Regions from separate parts of the Devosia sp. YIM 151766 genome, predicted to be linked through region 1. Evidence: predicted binding sites of a transcription regulator. Region 1 holds the regulator's gene; the other holds the start of a gene.

Evidence for each region. The regulator HrcA, encoded in region 1, represses chaperone genes, less so after heat shock. The targets are predictions, from matches to a motif close to GTTAGCACTCNCNNNNNGNGAGTGCTAAC.
Region 2: the regulator HrcA is predicted to act here: its motif matches at 2,292-2,320, upstream of O9Z70_RS02425 (co-chaperone GroES).

What each region holds. Positions count from the first base shown of each region.
Region 1 covers NZ_CP127251.1:3,177,312-3,181,057, reverse strand. Annotated here, with positions in the region: gene O9Z70_RS15650 (non-canonical purine NTP pyrophosphatase) at 74-718, opposite strand; gene rph (ribonuclease PH) at 915-1,631, opposite strand; gene hrcA (heat-inducible transcriptional repressor HrcA) at 1,773-2,858, shown strand; gene grpE (nucleotide exchange factor GrpE) at 2,920-3,525, shown strand; gene O9Z70_RS15630 (nicotinamidase) at 3,589-3,746, opposite strand, start outside.
Region 2 covers NZ_CP127251.1:498,239-501,984, forward strand. Annotated here, with positions in the region: gene groL (chaperonin GroEL) at 256-1,896, opposite strand; gene O9Z70_RS02425 (co-chaperone GroES) at 1,957-2,247, opposite strand; gene O9Z70_RS02430 (DUF427 domain-containing protein) at 2,431-2,790, shown strand; gene O9Z70_RS02435 (hypothetical protein) at 2,882-3,073, shown strand; gene O9Z70_RS02440 (DMT family transporter) at 3,145-3,746, shown strand, end outside.

The DNA.
Region 1 (3,746 bases):
GCGCATAGCGCTCATGGCCCTGACGGCTTGAAAGGCTCTACTGGAGCTTTTCATCGGTTGCACCGAGCGCTGGTCAAGCATGTTCAAGTTGGTTCTCCACGAATTGGGAGAAGGCGCGGGCGCGATGGGAAAGGCCGGTCTGGCCCGGAATCCAGGAATGTTTCACCTCGGGCGGCATTTCGCCGAAGGTGAGGTCATGACCATCGGGCATGAACATGGGGTCGTAGCCATGGCCCTGATCGCCGCGCGGCGGCCAGACCAGCGTGCCATAGCATTGGCCGACATAGAGCATATCGCGGCCATCGGGATGGGCGAGGCAGAGCGTGGCATTGAAAAAGGCGCGGCGCTGGCCGGGCGAAATGGCGCCCGCCGCCTGCAGCGCGTCTTCCACCCGCTTCATGGCACGGTTGAAATCGCGCGGCATGCCGGCCCAGTCGGCGGTATAGACACCGGGCTCGCCATTGAGCGCATCGACGCAGAGGCCGCTATCGTCGCTGAGCGCCAGCATATTGGCGCCCCGGGCAGCGGCATGGGCCTTGGTGCGGGCATTTTCGGCGAAACTGGTGCCGGTCTCTTCCGGCTCGGGCAGGCCGAGCTCGCCGGCCGAAACCAATTCGAGGCCGAAGGGCTCGAACAGCTCGCGAAATTCGCGCAGCTTGCCGGCATTATGGGTGGCGATGCAGAGCCGGGCACCGGGACGAAGACGCGGAATATTCATGGCTTCTCTCCATCGAGAGCGCGTTCGATGTCGTTCCAGATGGGGCAATTATCTTGCCGGAAAACTCCCTTACCCGCCCCTCGGGCACCCTCTCCCCGAGGGGAAGAGGAACCAGAGGCGCGCGCCGAACCATTCTTCGCCCCCTCGGGGAGAAGGTGGCGCGCAGCGCCGGATGAGGGGGATTTGCGCCAAAATCTCATCCGCCCAAAGCCGCTTTCTGCATCAGCGCCAATTCGCCGATGCCCTGTTCGGCCAGCCCCATCAGCGCGTCGAGCTCGGCCCGGTCGAAAGGGGCGCCTTCGGCGGTGCCCTGGATTTCGACGAACTTGCCGGCGCCGGTCATGACGAAATTGGCGTCGGTCTCGGCCTCGACGTCTTCGAGATAATCGAGATCGAGCACCGGGGTGCCGCGATAGATGCCGCAGGAAATGGCGGCAACATTGTCCTTGAGCGCCACGCCCCTGGTGAGCTTGCGCTCCTCCATCCAGCGGATCGCATCGGCCAGGGCCACATAGGCGCCGGTGATCGCGGCGGTGCGGGTGCCACCATCGGCCTCGAGCACATCACAATCGAGTGTGACCTGCACCTCGCCCAGGGCTTCGAGGTCGACCACGGCGCGCAGCGAGCGACCGATGAGGCGCTGGATTTCCTGGGTGCGGCCCGTTTGCTTGCCGGCGCTGGCCTCGCGGCGGGTGCGCGAGCCGGTGGCGCGGGGCAGCATGCCATATTCGGCGGTGACCCAGCCCTGGCCCTTGCCGCGCAGCCAGGAGGGGACGCTGGTTTCCACCGAAGCGGTGCACAGGACCCGGGTATCGCCGAAAGCCACGAGGCACGAACCCTCGGCTTTCTTGGCAATATTGCGTTCGAGGGTCACGGCCCGCATTTGGGCAGGCTGACGTCCGGATGGCCGCATCATGGTTCCAGTCTATTATAGCGTTAACCGCCTCTTAACTCTCAACGGAGCGGCCCACAAGCGCCAGACGCTTGGCGGCTGGGGAGGAAGGGCTTAAATGAAGTGGCAAGGTTAAAGCCGAAGACTTTATTAGAAAACCAGATGACCCGAGTTGCCGAAGACTTCCTTTCCGTGCTCAACAGCCGCAGCCAGGATATTTTCCGGCGGCTGGTGGAGCGCTATCTCGATACCGGCCTGCCGGTGGGATCGCGCGATCTCAGCCGGCTATTGCAGGTGGAATTGTCGCCGGCCTCGGTACGCAATGTCATGGCCGACCTGGAAGATCTCGGCCTGATCGCGGCGCCCCATACCTCGGCGGGCCGCGCCCCGACCCAGCAGGGCCTGCGCTTTTTCGTCGATGCGATGCTGGAACTGGGCAGCGTCGATGAAAGCGAGCGTCACCAGATTTCCCGCCATATCGAGGGCAGTGCCGGGCATGGGCAGGTGGAGGATTTCCTGACCGAAGCCTCCTCGCTGCTGTCGGGACTGAGCCAGGGGGCGGGCGTCGTCATCGCCGCCAAGGCCGATATGGTGCTCAAGCATATCGAATTCGTGCGGCTGGACGCGGCGCGGGCCATGGCCATCCTGGTGGGCGAGGACGGACAGGTGGAAAACCGCATTCTCGAATTGCCGCCGGGCTATACGGCCAGCGCGCTCAGCCAGGCGGGCAATTATCTTAGCCATTATGTAGTGGGGCGGACCCTGGCGGAAGCGCGGCGCGTACTCAATGAGAAGCGGTCCGAGCAACGGGCGGAACTGGACGAGCTGACGCAGAAACTGGTCGATGCCGGCATCGCAACGCTGGCCGAGCCAGCGGGCAGCGACGCACCGACGGTGATCGTGCGCGGTCGGGCCAATCTCATCAACGACGCCATGGCCAGCGACGAATTGATGCGGATGCGGCAATTATTCGATGAGCTGGAAAGCAAGGACGGCCTGCTCGACCTCCTGGGCGATGCGGAGCGGGGACAGGGCGTGCGCATCTTCATCGGCTCGGAGAACAAGCTGTTCTCGCTGTCGGGTTCTTCGGTGATCCTCAGCCCCTATAAGGACGCCAACGACAAAATCGTCGGGGTGCTGGGGGTGATCGGGCCGACGCGGCTCAATTACGCCCGCATCGTGCCGGTGGTGGATTATACCGCCAATGTCATTTCGGCGATGATGGCGCGTCAACGCGGCAAGGCTTGAATTGCGCGCCCGCTTGGACGATATGCGGTGAAGATTTTTTACGCATACGGATGAAGATCAGATGAGCGACGAAAACGCCGCCCAGGGCGAAGGACCGGAAACCGAAATCCCTGTGACCGAAACGCCCGAAGTCGATCCCATCGAGGCCCTGACGGCCGAAAATGCCGACCTCAAGGACAAGCTGCTGCGCAGTGTCGCGGAGATGGAAAATCTGCGCAAGCGCAATGAGCGCGATGTCGCCGATACCCGCTCCTATGCCATTGCCGGCTTTGCCCGCGACATGCTGAGCGCCACCGACGCGCTGAATCGGGCGCTGCTGGTGGTGCCGGCGGAAACCCGCGAGAACGCCGACGGCACGCTCAAGAGCCTGATCGAGGGGATCGAGCTGGCCGAACGCGAGACCCAGCGGCTGCTGGCCAAGCACGGCGTCAAGCAGATTGAGGCGGCGGGGCAGAAATTCGATCCCCATAAACATCAGGCCATGTTCGAAGTGCCCAACCCGCAAGTGCCGGAAGGCATTGTGGTGCAGGTGGTGCAGGAAGGCTTCATCATCGGCGATCGCGTATTGCGCCCGGCCATGGTCGGCGTAGCCAAGGGCGGGGCAGCCGCGCCCGTGGCTTCCGAGGCCCCCGAAGAAGGGGCAGAGGGCGTCGACAAGAGCGCCTGAATAGACGCAGGCCCCTCATCGACGGCACCTCTCCCCGGAGGGAGAGGTGCGGGACTTCCGGTCCTAGCCCAATATGTCGCGGCTCATTATCCTTTGCACGCCGGCCGCATCGAGATCGGCCCAGGCCTGCGCCAATGAGCCATTGGTATCGATGGCGCGGGTCGCGTCTTCGATCACGGTGACGCCGAAGCCGCCGGCAGCGCCGTCCAAAGCCGTCCAGG
Region 2 (3,746 bases), 610 kb from region 1:
CGCGAAAGCGGGAATGACCCCGTGCAAAGAACCCGCCCACGAAAAAGCCCCGGTGTTTCCACCGGGGCTTTCCACGAAGATCGTGACTGGGAAGACGCGATCCTCGAAGTCGCTGTTCTTTTAGGCGGCAAGGCCGCCCGGCAGTCGTCTGCCGCGCCCGCGCAGGGCCAGTATTTGGCCCAGCGCGGCTTTAGCGCGTCGGGCCAAATACGGTATGGCCCGTGAGCGAAAGGAAAATCTAAGTCGCTATGCGACTTAGAAATCCATGCCGCCCATGCCGCCCATGCCGCCGCCGCCCGGCATTGCCGGAGCTGCTTCCTTCGGGGCTTCCACGATGGTCGCCTCGGTGGTGATCAGCAGCGAGGCCACCGAAGCGGCGTCCTGAAGGGCATGCCGCACGACCTTGACCGGGTCGATGACGCCCAGGGCAACCAGGTCGCCATATTCGTCGGTGGCGGCGTTATAGCCGAAGGTCGCCGAGTTGTTCTCGAGAACCTTGGCCACCACGACCGAACCTTCGGCGCCGGCATTGTTGGCGATGCAGCGCGCCGGCTCCTGCAGGGCGCGGCGCACGATGGCGATGCCGGCTTCCTGGTCGGCATTGGCGCCCTTGACCTTGAGGGCGTTCGAGGCGCGGAGCAGGGCAACGCCACCACCCGGCACGATGCCTTCTTCAACGGCGGCGCGGGTCGCGTTCAGCGCGTCGTCGACGCGGTCCTTGCGCTCCTTGACTTCCACTTCCGTGGAGCCGCCGACGCGGATCACGGCGACACCGCCGGCCAGCTTGGCCAGGCGTTCCTGCAGCTTCTCGCGGTCGTAGTCCGAGGTGGTTTCCTCGATCTGCGCCTTGATCTGGCCAACGCGGGCCTGGATGTCTTCCTGGGTGCCGGCGCCATCGACGATGGTGGTGTTTTCCTTGGTGATCTCGACGCGCTTGGCGGTGCCGAGCATGTCCAGGGTCACGTTTTCGAGCTTGATGCCGAGATCTTCGGAAATCACCTGGCCGCCGGTGAGGACGGCGATGTCTTCCAGCATGGCCTTGCGGCGGTCACCGAAGCCCGGAGCCTTGACGGCGGCGACCTTGAGGCCGGCGCGCAGGCGGTTGACCACCAGGGTCGGCAGCGCTTCGCCATCGACGTCTTCGGCGATGATCAGCAGCGGGCGCTGGGACTGAACGACGGCTTCCAGGATCGGCAGGATGGCCTGCAGGTTGGAGAGCTTCTTTTCGTGCAGCAGGATATACGGGTCCTCGAGGGTCGCCGTCATCTTTTCGGTATTGGTGACGAAATAGGGCGACAGGTAACCGCGGTCGAACTGCATGCCTTCGACGACGTCGAGTTCGGTCTCGGCGGTCTTGGCTTCCTCGACGGTGATGACACCCTCATTGCCGACCTTCTGCATCGCCTCGGCGATCATGTCGCCGATGGAGCTTTCGCCATTGGCCGAAATGGTGCCGACCTGGGCGACTTCGGAGGAGGAGGTGATGCCCTTGGCCGAAGCCTTGAGCGATTCGACGACCTCGGCCACGGCCAGGTCGATGCCGCGCTTCAGATCCATCGGGTTGAAGCCGGCGGCGACGGCCTTGACGCCTTCGACGACGATGGCCTGGCCCAGAACGGTGGCGGTGGTGGTGCCGTCGCCGGCAACATCATTGGTCTTGGAGGCGACCGAACGCAGCAGCTGGGCGCCCAGGTTCTCGAACTTGTCTTCCAGTTCGATTTCCTTGGCGACCGACACGCCGTCCTTGGTGATGCGCGGGGCGCCGAACGACTTTTCGATGACGACGTTGCGGCCCTTGGGGCCGAGCGTGACCTTCACCGCATTGGCGAGGACATTGACGCCGCGCAGCATCTTGTCGCGGGCCTCGGTGGAGAATTTGACTTCCTTGGCGGCCATTTATGGCTCCTTGAAAATATCGGTTGTTGAGGGGACGAAAAAACAGGCGTGAGAAGCGGATTAGGCTTCGATCACACCCATGATGTCGCTTTCCTTCATGATGATCAGGTCTTCGCCATCAAGCTTGACCTCGGTGCCGCTCCACTTGCCGAACAGCACGTGATCGCCGGCCTTGACGTCCAGCGCATTGATCTTGCCGTTTTCGTCGCGGGCGCCGGGGCCCACGGAAACGATCACGCCCTCGGAGGGCTTTTCCTTGGCGGTATCGGGGATGATGATCCCGCCCTTGGTCTTTTCTTCACTGTCGACGCGACGGACGACGACGCGGTCATGTAGGGGACGGAAGCCCATGTCTGCTCCTCTTGGCATCATTGCTAATGCGAAAATCGGGACCTGTTAGCACTCGACTGTTGTGAGTGCTAGCAAGCGATACGGATATAGGAAGCGAGGCCAAGCAGAGTCAAGGCGCGTGAACCGAAGTTTTTTCTCGTGCGTTGTACGGTCAGTCCATCCGTTCACAACAAGGTGCCGATCATGGCCGACAGCCCTCTTGCCGCTCCCGCGATCCAGCCCGTTCCCGGCCGGGTCCATATTGTCTTCGACGACGCGGAGATTGCCAGCTCGACCCGGGCATTGCGGCTGGAACGGCCGGGCGGCAAAGATCTGGTCTTCGTGCCGCTGGACGATGTCCATCCCGGCATTCTCGAGGCCTCGGAAACCAGCCGCGACGACGACGGCCCCGGCGTCGCGCATTTCTACAACATCAAGACCCTCACCGCCGATGGCGTCGACGAAGCCTGGTATTATCCCTATGCCGAGGGGCCTTTCGCCCCCATCCGCGACCTGCTGACCTTTGGCGGCGACCGTATCCGCGTGGAGGTCACGGAGGTTTAGCAGCCACCGGGCCTCAGGCGACCGCTACTCCCCCATCGAGTTTTTCTCATTGCCTCTTCCCCCCGCGCCGAGACTGGGCCATAACCTCATCATGAGCGAAAAATCCTCCCTTCAGATCAAGTTACGCCGTACCGGCGGCGTCGGCCCCAATGCGAACTGGCACTGGGAAGTGCAGGATGCGGACGGCAAGGTTCTCAAGACCGGCAGCGCCGTCGGCCCCGAGCACAAGGCCTTCGCCACCGCCCGCATCGCCAAGGAAAAGCTGGAAGCAGCCGACAAGTAACGCTCCGGACTTGCCGCCCGGCTCCGCCGGAAAGATGCGGCGCGGGGAGCCCGGATAGGACCGAGTTGACCATGTCTGCCGCTGAGATCGACGCCAAGCGCCAGTCCAGTCGGGTGAGTGAACCATTGCGCGGCATCGTGCTCAAAGTGGCATCGGTCTGCTGCTTCGTGGTCATGGCCACCATGCTCAAAGCCACGCAAACCGTGCCGGCGGGCGAAATGGTGTTCTTCCGGTCCTTCTTCGCGCTGCTTCCGGTTCTCGTCTGGCTGGTCGGGCGCGGGCGCCTCGCCGATGCCTTCGCCACCAAGAGACCGCTGGGCCATGTCGTGCGCGGCCTGGTCGGCGTCGGCTCGATGAGCCTGGGCTTTTTCGCCCTGACCCGCCTGCCGCTGCCGGAAGCGACGGTCATCCAATATGCCTCCCCGCTGCTGATCGTCATTTTTTCGGCGGTGCTGCTGCGCGAGCGCGTCTATCTCTTCCGCTGGACCGCGGTGCTGATCGGGCTGGTCGGGGTCCTCATCATTCTCTGGCCGCGGCTCACCGTCTTTTCCGGGCAATCCACCGCCGAGGACGCCGAGGCCATCGGCGCCCTGGCCGCTTTTACCGCGGCGATCCTGTCGGCCTTCGCCATGTTGCAGGTCCGCACCCTGGTACAGACCGAGCGCACCGAAAC